Linked DNA regions of Peribacillus simplex NBRC 15720 = DSM 1321. Each later gene encodes a partner of the first gene's protein in a complex. Links are inferred from orthologs where the notes say so. Each region holds a gene or a part of one and is shown on either strand. Other genes may lie near its edges.

Region 1 (5,951 bases):
GTCAGCTGGCTGCTATGGGCCATCCAATCTATATCTTCTTCTCTGATAAAAGTCCTGTTTTCATTAATGGATATTCCAGCAAGAGTCTGAATCATGTTGACAGCTTCCCTGCCATTTCGGGCATAATCCGAAATCGACTGCAAGCCTTTTTCACTGATGGTGATCCCCACTTTATCTGAGGCATTCTTAGCGACGGTGATTATTTCTTCCCGGTCAAGTTCACGGAAAAACACTTCTATGCATCTTGAGCGTATCGCAGGCGCGATTTCATTTGGCGTTCTTGTTGTGGCTCCAATCAATCGAAAGTCAGCCGGTAGTCCATTTTTAAAAATATCATGGATGTGAGTAGGAATATTTTGATTTTCCTCTTGATAATAAGCACTTTCCAGAAAGACCTTACGATCCTCCAATACCTTTAACAGTTTATTCATCTGTATTGGATGAAGCTCCCCTATTTCATCTATGAACAGTACGCCTCCATGAGCATTGCTGACTGCACCTTGCTTTGGCTGCGGAATGCCAGCCTGTCCCATTGCCCCGGCTCCTTGGTAGATTGGATCGTGCACAGAACCGATGAGCGGATCGGCAATCCCTCGTTCATCGAACCTGGCTGTGGTGGCGTCCAATTCAACGAAAACGGCTGAATTCTTAAAAGGGGACTTGCCATTTTTCTTCGCCTCTTCCAAAACAAGTCTGGCAGCTGCCGTTTTCCCTACTCCTGGAGGACCGTAAATTATCACATGCTGGGGATTCGGCCCACATAAAGCAGCTTTTAAAGATTTAATCCCATCTTCTTGACCGATGATTTCATTAAATGTACTTGGTCTAACCTTTTCTGCCAATGGCTCTGTTAACGAAATCGATCTCATCTTCCGTAATTGGTCCATCTCCTTACGTGAATCACGGTCAATGGAAACTTTTTGTGTCCGCTGGCCTTTCAATAAGTTCAAAAAATACAATCCAATAATAATCCCAAAAAACAGCTGGATAAACAACGCCAATCCTGTCCAATTCATCGTATTCCCTCCTGCACTCTCCTAGTTTGTCATTTCTGTTAGTATCTCCTTTGGAAGGGCGAAATTATCCAAGAAATTCGTGTTGAAAATTTTGGCGTTTTTATCCTAAATAACAACAATTTTAAAAAAAGACAAAGAAAAAGACTGCCAGGATGAACTGGCAGTCTTGCTTTTCCTTATTAATCAAGCAGATGTTTTCTTTTCTTGTCCTTTGATGGTAGTACCGTCTTTAAGGACGAGTTTTGGAGATTCATTTTTCGAAATCGTGCTGCCTGTGATTACACATTTTGCAACATCATCACGAGAAGGCAGATCGAACATCACTTCAAGAATGATGCCTTCGATGATGGATCGCAGACCACGTGCACCAGTTTTACGTTCAATTGCCTTTTTAGCAATTTCACTTAGCGCTTCTTGTTCGAATTCCAATTCAACATCGTCAAGCTCAAGCAATTTTTGATATTGTTTAACAAGGGCATTTTTCGGCTGTGTAAGGATTTCAATCAAAGCAGCTTCATCCAATTGCTCAAGAGTCGCAATTACCGGAAGACGTCCGATGAATTCCGGAATTAATCCGAAACGAAGCAAGTCTTCAGGAAGGACTTTGGAAAGCAATTCTTTTTCTGCAATATCATCCTTCTTCACGTCAGAGCCAAAGCCAATGACTTTTTGACCAAGACGGCGTTTGATGATCGGTTCGATGCCATCAAAGGCACCGCCGCAGATGAACAAAATATTGGTCGTATCGATTTGGATGAATTCCTGATGTGGATGTTTACGTCCACCTTGAGGCGGAACGCTTGCAACCGTTCCTTCAAGAATTTTCAATAAAGCTTGTTGCACACCTTCACCAGACACGTCACGTGTAATAGAAGGATTTTCCGATTTACGGGCAACTTTATCGATTTCATCAATATAAATGATGCCTTTTTCCGCTTTTTCCACATCATAATCAGCTGCTTGGATCAATTTTAGAAGGATGTTTTCGACATCTTCCCCAACATATCCAGCTTCCGTCAATGAAGTGGCATCAGCAATGGCAAAAGGAACATTCAGTAATCGCGCCAATGTTTGCGCAAGAAGGGTTTTCCCGCTTCCCGTCGGTCCAATTAGGGCGATGTTACTTTTAGAAAGCTCCACATCGTCGACTTTGCTATTGGAATTGATACGTTTATAATGGTTGTAAACAGCGACAGCCAATGATTTCTTTGCCTGTTCTTGTCCAATCACATATTCGTCAAGAATTTCACGGATTTCCATAGGTTTAGGAACATCTCTGAATTCTACTTCTTCATCAGTGCCCAGCTCTTCTTCGACGATCTCCGTACAAAGTTCTATACACTCGTCACAAATATAGACACCTGGACCAGCAACCAGTTTACGGACTTGTTCTTGTGTTTTACCGCAAAAAGAACATTTTAACTGTCCTTTTTCATCATTAAATTTAAACATGTACGTTCACCCCTTTAAATACTCTTCCAACTCTATTACATAGCGGTACCCATTCGTAATGAAAAAAACTAGGCACACATCTACTTAAACATTCCAAAATCCCTAGTATGTTTTGCATTTTATCATGTTCTTGGAAGTTTAGTAACAAAAATGCTCACGGTCCGATTTGTTAAATAAGTACAATAATCAATCAATATGTATTTGCCCATTACCAGTATGCCCAAAACTTTGGATTTTTAAAAGCAGGATTTTCTGTATAAATATGTATATGCGGTATTAGAACTAATCTACACCGAAATCCAAAAAAAATCAATCAGGAAATAACCGATATTTGAAATTTACCTAATTCTCAATATGTATAAAACAAGGCACGATTACTCGCGCCTTGTTTTTTTAAAAGAAATATTTAAATCTACTTATTTACAAAAATTATTTTGCGTCAACTGTTTTGCTGTTTTCTACCAAGAAGTCAATCGCTTTCTTAATTTTAAGATCGCCTTTGATTCCTTCTAAGTTTCCAAGAGCTTGTTTGATCGCGTCAATTTCCATATTGTACATAGTAGCCATTTGTGCAAGTTCAGCTTCTACATCTTCGTCAGTCGCTTCAAGTTTTTCAACTTCAGCGATTGCTTCAAGAGTTAGGCTCGTACGAACTTGTCCTTCAGCTTCTTCTTTCATTTGCGCTTTTAAAGCTTCTTCGTCTTGACCTGAGAATTGGTAGTAAAGTTCCAAATTAAGACCTTGAGATTGAATGCGTTGAGAGAACTCATTCATCATGCGGTCAACTTCGTTTGAAATCATTGCTTCAGGAACGTCCATTTCTGCACCTTCAACAGCTTTACCAATTACAGTGTTTTGAATGAAGTTTTCTTCTTCATGTTTTTTGTCATGCTCTAATTTATGTTTTGTTTTTTCTTTAAGTTCAGCCAAAGTTTCCACTTCGTCGTCGACATCTTTCGCGAACTCATCATCCAACTCAGGAAGTTGTTTTGTTTTGATTTCGTGAATTTTCACTTTAAATACTGCTGGTTTACCTGCAAGTTCAGCAGCATGGTATTCTTCAGGGAATGAAACTTCGATATCTTTTTCAGCGCCAGTTTCAAGACCGACAAGTTGCTCTTCAAATCCTGGAATGAAAGAGTTAGAACCGATTTCCAATGAATGGTTTTCTGAAGCTCCACCTTCGAATGCTTCACCATCAACGAATCCTTCAAAGTCAAGAACGACTGTATCGCCTTCAGCAGCTTGTCCTTCTTCTTTAACGACAAGCTCAGCTTGACGCTCTTGCAAAGTTTTCAATTCGTTTTCAACATCTTCGTCAGTTACTTCAGTATTGAATTTTTCAACTTCAACACCTTTGTAATCTCCCAATTTAACTTCAGGCTTAACTGTTACAGTTGCAGTGAAGATCAGGTTTTCGCCTTTTTCCATTTTCTCGATGTCGATTTCTGGACGATCTACAGGCTGAATTCCAGCTTCTTCGACAGCATTTGCATAAGCATCCGGAAGAATGATATCAAGCGCATCTTGGTAAAGCGATTCTACGCCGAATTTTTTTTCGAACATTTGACGTGGCATTTTACCTTTACGGAAGCCAGGTACATTTACTTGTTTCACTACTTTTTTGAAAGCTGCGTCTAAACCTTCGTTTACTTTTGCAGCGTCAACTTCAATTGTTAGTACACCTTGATTACCTTCTTGTTTTTCCCATTTTACAGACATGTGTTTCCCTCCAAAAAATCTATATACTTCAATAATAAGCATTGGATGAATATGCTTTGCAAGTGTTAACAAGTCATCCTTCAAATATACCCCAAAAAAATATGGGGGAAATCGTCAAAATTAGACGATTATACATTACAACCACTACATTATACCACAGGTTTAATCTGTTACAACAGCAATAGCTTAAATAATGGGATAAGAAATTTCTTCAATTTCTTTTATAAAGGAAAGAATATCAGCCACGCTTTCCTCATCAGCCTGGTAAAGTTCGGCTAAGTCCCTCCCGAAAACTTCCCCGGTCATGTATTCCTCCGCCAAGGCATGGTAGGCAGCTGCCCATGCAGGCAAGCTTTCAGGGCCGGGTTCAAAAGGAAACAATAAAAAAGAATGACGTTCAATCAAACTATGAACCATTTCAAATAAGCTCGGGTTATCCTGACTGATTTCCTCTTCGGTCAGTCCGGTTACCTTCTTATAGAAGTCCGTCTCCTTCAAACTTTTCAATTCGCTTGGTATGACCGACTTCGATTGATTGAATTTCCTCAGAGTCAATTCCTCGTTATATTCCTGGTCGATAAGGATTTTAAGGAGCATCGTTTTAAAGAAAGGGTGTCCCTCATCTTTTTGTAGAAATTCTTCGATTTGAGGGATAAATGGTCGAATATTGATATTCGTGAGTTTGGAAATGGCCAAAAACATTTCATTATCCGTTTTCCCGTCAAAAAGTTCATCCTCCTGCAATTCCTCTGAGAGCTGCTGATTTTGTCTTTCCTTCTCCTCTTTTTTATCCTCAAGGGCCCTTTTACTGAACTGAAGCATCTTTTCGAAATGTTCCTCTTTATCAAAGGGAATTTGGCTTTCTTCAAATAGCAGTTCGATCGTCGTGACCATTTCCTGATGCTCGCCTAATTGCAGCAGTACCATCAAATAAATATTGATCAGTTGAAAATAGTCGCCGATGCCTTTATTCAGCATCTCTATACACAACTCTTTTGACTCCTCATAATACTCAAGTTCGACTAGTGAGACCACTAGCCCCATGCAAACTTCATCATTTTCGGGCTCATACTCCCTGGCTTGGCTGAAAAGCTGTGCAGCCGCTTTAAAGTTTCTGTTTCCAAGCTCATCCAGTCCTTTTACAATCAGCCTTTCACCGAGATTTGGAAAGGCGATAATCTTGGTTTCTCCGGCCTTCTTTTGGTTGTTCTCATCATCCATCCTATTTTCCGCCTCACCGTTCGCTTTTTGAGAAACAGTTTAGCATGTAATAGCAGGAAACACAAAAATTTATACGGGCGGATGAACGCCTTTCCTTCTTTCCCCGATAAAAAAAATCCCGCATCCTTTCAAATAAAAAAGGAGAACGGGAAATGACCTTCTTCTATTAAATACTCGAAACAGTCTTTTTTTGTGATTCATAGGCAGAAATCTCTTTATCATATTGAAGCGTTATCGAAATTTCATCCCAGCCTTTGATGAGCATTTCCTTCCAATATGGATGAATTTCAAAGCTTGTTTCAAACCCTTGACCATCATTCAATGTCTGATTGGGAAGGTCGATCGTCAACTCATAATCAGGTGCTGACACTCTCTCCATTAAATAGTTTACTTCAGTCAGGGTTAAAGCGATGGGGACCATGCCATTTTTCATGCAATTACTTTTAAAGATATCAGCATATGACGGAGCGATGATGATATCGAATCCATAGTCTTTCAATGACCAAGGGGCATGCTCACGCGAAGAACCGCAGCCAAAAT
Region 2 (2,755 bases), 1.8 Mb from region 1 along the record:
ATAACTGGTTCTGGGAATACCATGGATTCAAGAATTACTTGGTTCTTGTCGTCACATAGAGTATCACCAGTTGTAGTATCTTTCAAACCAACAGCAGCAGCGATATCCCCTGCATATACAGTTGAGATTTCTTCACGGCTGTTTGCATGCATTTGAAGGATACGTCCAATACGTTCACGTTTACCTTTTGTTGAGTTGATTACATAAGATCCTGATTCTAATGTACCTGAGTACACGCGGAAGAATGTAAGTTTACCAACGTAAGGGTCAGTCATAACTTTAAACGCTAAAGCGGAGAACGGTTCAGAATCATCTGAATGGCGTTCTACTTCATCTTCTGTATCCGGTAGAGTACCTTTAATAGCCGGCACGTCTAATGGAGATGGAAGGAAGTCGATAACGTTATCAAGCATTAATTGAACACCTTTGTTTTTGAAAGCTGATCCACAGATAACTGGGAAGAATTCAACGTTAACAGTTGCTGTACGAATAGCTGCTTTTAATTCAGCAATGCTGATTTCTTCGCCGCCAAGGTATTTTTCCATTAAGTCTTCATTAACTTCTGCTACTGCTTCAATTAACTTTTCACGGTATTCTTCAGCTAATTCCCTATGTTCTTCAGGAATTTCACCAACAGTGATATCAGTTCCTAGATCATTGGCATAGAAATGAGCTTTCATTTCAATAAGGTCAATGATTGCAGAGAATTGATCTTCAGCACCGATTGGTAACTGAACCGGGTGAGCATTAGCTTGTAGACGATCGTGGATTGTTCCAACTGAATATAGGAAATCCGCACCGATTTTGTCCATTTTATTTACGAATACGACACGTGGTACACCATAAGTTGTAGCTTGGCGCCAAACTGTTTCAGTTTGAGGCTCAACACCTGATTGGGCATCAAGTACAGCTACAGCTCCATCAAGTACACGCAATGAACGTTCAACTTCAACTGTGAAGTCTACGTGTCCTGGCGTATCGATGATGTTTACACGGTGACCTTTCCACTGTGCAGTTGTTGCAGCGGATGTGATCGTGATTCCACGTTCTTGTTCCTGTTCCATCCAGTCCATTTGTGAAGCACCTTCGTGTGTTTCACCAATTTTATGAATTTTACCAGTATAGTATAGAACGCGTTCTGTTGTTGTCGTTTTACCAGCATCGATGTGAGCCATGATACCAATATTACGAGTGTTTGCTAAGGAGAACTCTCTTGCCATTTGTCTTTCTCCTTCCTTTTATAAGGATTTTATAGTGATATATCTTACCAGCGATAATGAGCGAATGCTTTATTAGCTTCAGCCATTTTGTGTGTATCTTCACGTTTCTTAACAGCTGCTCCAGTATTGTTAGCAGCATCCATGATTTCATAAGCTAAGCGCTCTTCCATCGTTTTTTCTCCACGAAGACGAGAGTATTTCACTAACCAACGAAGTCCTAGAGTTGATTTGCGGTCTGGACGCACCTCAACTGGTACTTGGTAGTTAGCTCCACCTACACGGCGTGCTTTTACTTCTAATACAGGCATGATGTTTTTAAGTGCTTGATCGAAAACTTCGATTGACTCATTGCCAGTACGTTCTTTGATTAAATCAAATGCAGAGTAAAGAATTTTTTGTGATTTACCTCTTTGTCCATCAACCATTAATTTGTTGATTAAGCGAGTCACAAGTTTTGAATTATAAATTGGATCTGGTAATACGTCTCTTTTCGTTACAGGTCCTTTACGAGGCATTATATTTCCTCCTTTCAAGAAAGTTCAATTTTTGTTTAAGATTATTTTTTTGCTGCTTTCGGACGCTTAGTACCGTATTTAGAACGGCTTTGCATACGATTGTTAACTCCAGCAGTATCAAGAGCACCACGTACGATATGGTAACGTACCCCTGGTAAATCTTTTACACGACCGCCACGGATAAGAACCACGCTGTGTTCTTGTAGGTTGTGACCGATACCTGGGATATAAGCTGTTACCTCGATACCGTTTGTTAAACGTACACGCGCATATTTACGTAACGCGGAGTTTGGTTTTTTCGGTGTCATAGTTCCCACACGAGTACAAACACCACGTTTTTGCGGAGATGATACGTTAGTTTGTGCTTTTTTAAAGCTGTTGTAGCCTTTGTTAAGTGCTGGAGATTTTGAATTAACCTCTTTAGACTCGCGTCCTTTACGCACTAATTGATTAATAGTAGGCATTACATTTTTCCTCCCTTCACGTTTTCATTTCTAGTACCACACATCCAGGTGGTTCATAAATGGGTAAAAACAAAGTCTTTGCAAATATAATTGCAAAAACATTTTTACTTTTTAATGGCAACAGTTGCTGCTCCGACATCAATACCACATGCTTTGCCAAGCATTCTCATCGAATCAACATATGTGATAGGAACGTCCAATTCTTTGGCGGTCTCAACGACACGCCCAGTCAAGTATATATCTGCATCATCTGCGATGATAACTTCTTGAATTAAATTGTTTTTAAGAGCTCTAACTGCTTGTTTCGTCCCTATAATCACTGACTTTGCCTGTATTACTTTTTCATAAGACATGGTCCATATCCTCCAAAGTTACAGGGTAACATAGGAGCACCTTTGCTATAGTATCATTATTAGTCGGATACTGTCAACTTCTTTCAAAAAAATAATTCAAGCAAAAGGTTTTCCTTATATAATTCTTTTAAGATTATCTATTTGCCTAAAGGGAATATATCCGATCCTCGTACGGCTTTCAGTCAGCCATGAGTAATAAGAGA

Evidence for each region. The genes of interacting proteins can lie anywhere in the genome.
Region 2: the proteins of tig (region 1) and rpsG are in contact, whole or in part, in a crystal structure (PDB 3GTY), measured with the Thermotoga maritima proteins. The link is inferred for Peribacillus simplex NBRC 15720 = DSM 1321 from one-to-one orthologs. Residues at the interface, in WP_004081061.1 of Thermotoga maritima: Glu122, Val124, Val129, Leu130, Tyr133, Glu188, Gly259, Ile262, Tyr263, Glu266, Ser270, Glu273, Gln274, Glu277, Arg308, Gln311, Ile312, Ser315, Tyr316, Glu325, Arg329, Arg336, Leu363, Phe366, Trp367, Arg373, Leu377, Arg381, Leu384, Glu387; in WP_004081843.1 of Thermotoga maritima: Lys34, Lys52, Lys55, Glu59, Arg62, Gln63, Glu66, Asn67, Lys69, Val71, Arg95, Ala109, Lys110, Lys111, Gly112, Arg113, Pro114, Glu117, Glu121, Ile124, Ala125, Tyr127, Asn128, Asn129, Thr130, Gly131, Lys135, Asp139, Arg142, Met143.

Annotation. Positions count from the first base shown.
Region 1 is NZ_CP017704.1:4,216,938-4,222,888, reverse strand. What follows is about bases 2,045-5,011. They hold tig (trigger factor), read right to left. Parts: upstream 4,191-5,011; coding sequence 2,898-4,190; downstream 2,045-2,897. Other genes in these bases: BS1321_RS20360 (tetratricopeptide repeat protein), read right to left, coding at 4,377-5,011; clpX (ATP-dependent protease ATP-binding subunit ClpX), read right to left, coding at 2,045-2,468. In the rest of the region: ATP-dependent protease LonB, read right to left, coding at 1-1,016; more of clpX, read right to left, coding at 1,200-2,044; more of BS1321_RS20360, read right to left, coding at 5,012-5,411; leuD (3-isopropylmalate dehydratase small subunit), read right to left, coding at 5,578-5,951. UniProt on the Bacillus subtilis protein: Involved in protein export. Acts as a chaperone by maintaining the newly synthesized protein in an open conformation. Functions as a peptidyl-prolyl cis-trans isomerase.
Region 2 is NZ_CP017704.1:2,443,461-2,446,215, forward strand. It holds rpsG (30S ribosomal protein S7), read right to left. Parts: upstream 1,736-2,755; coding sequence 1,265-1,735; downstream 1-1,264. Other genes in the region: fusA (elongation factor G), read right to left, coding at 1-1,220; rpsL (30S ribosomal protein S12), read right to left, coding at 1,777-2,199; BS1321_RS11650 (50S ribosomal protein L7ae-like protein), read right to left, coding at 2,304-2,552.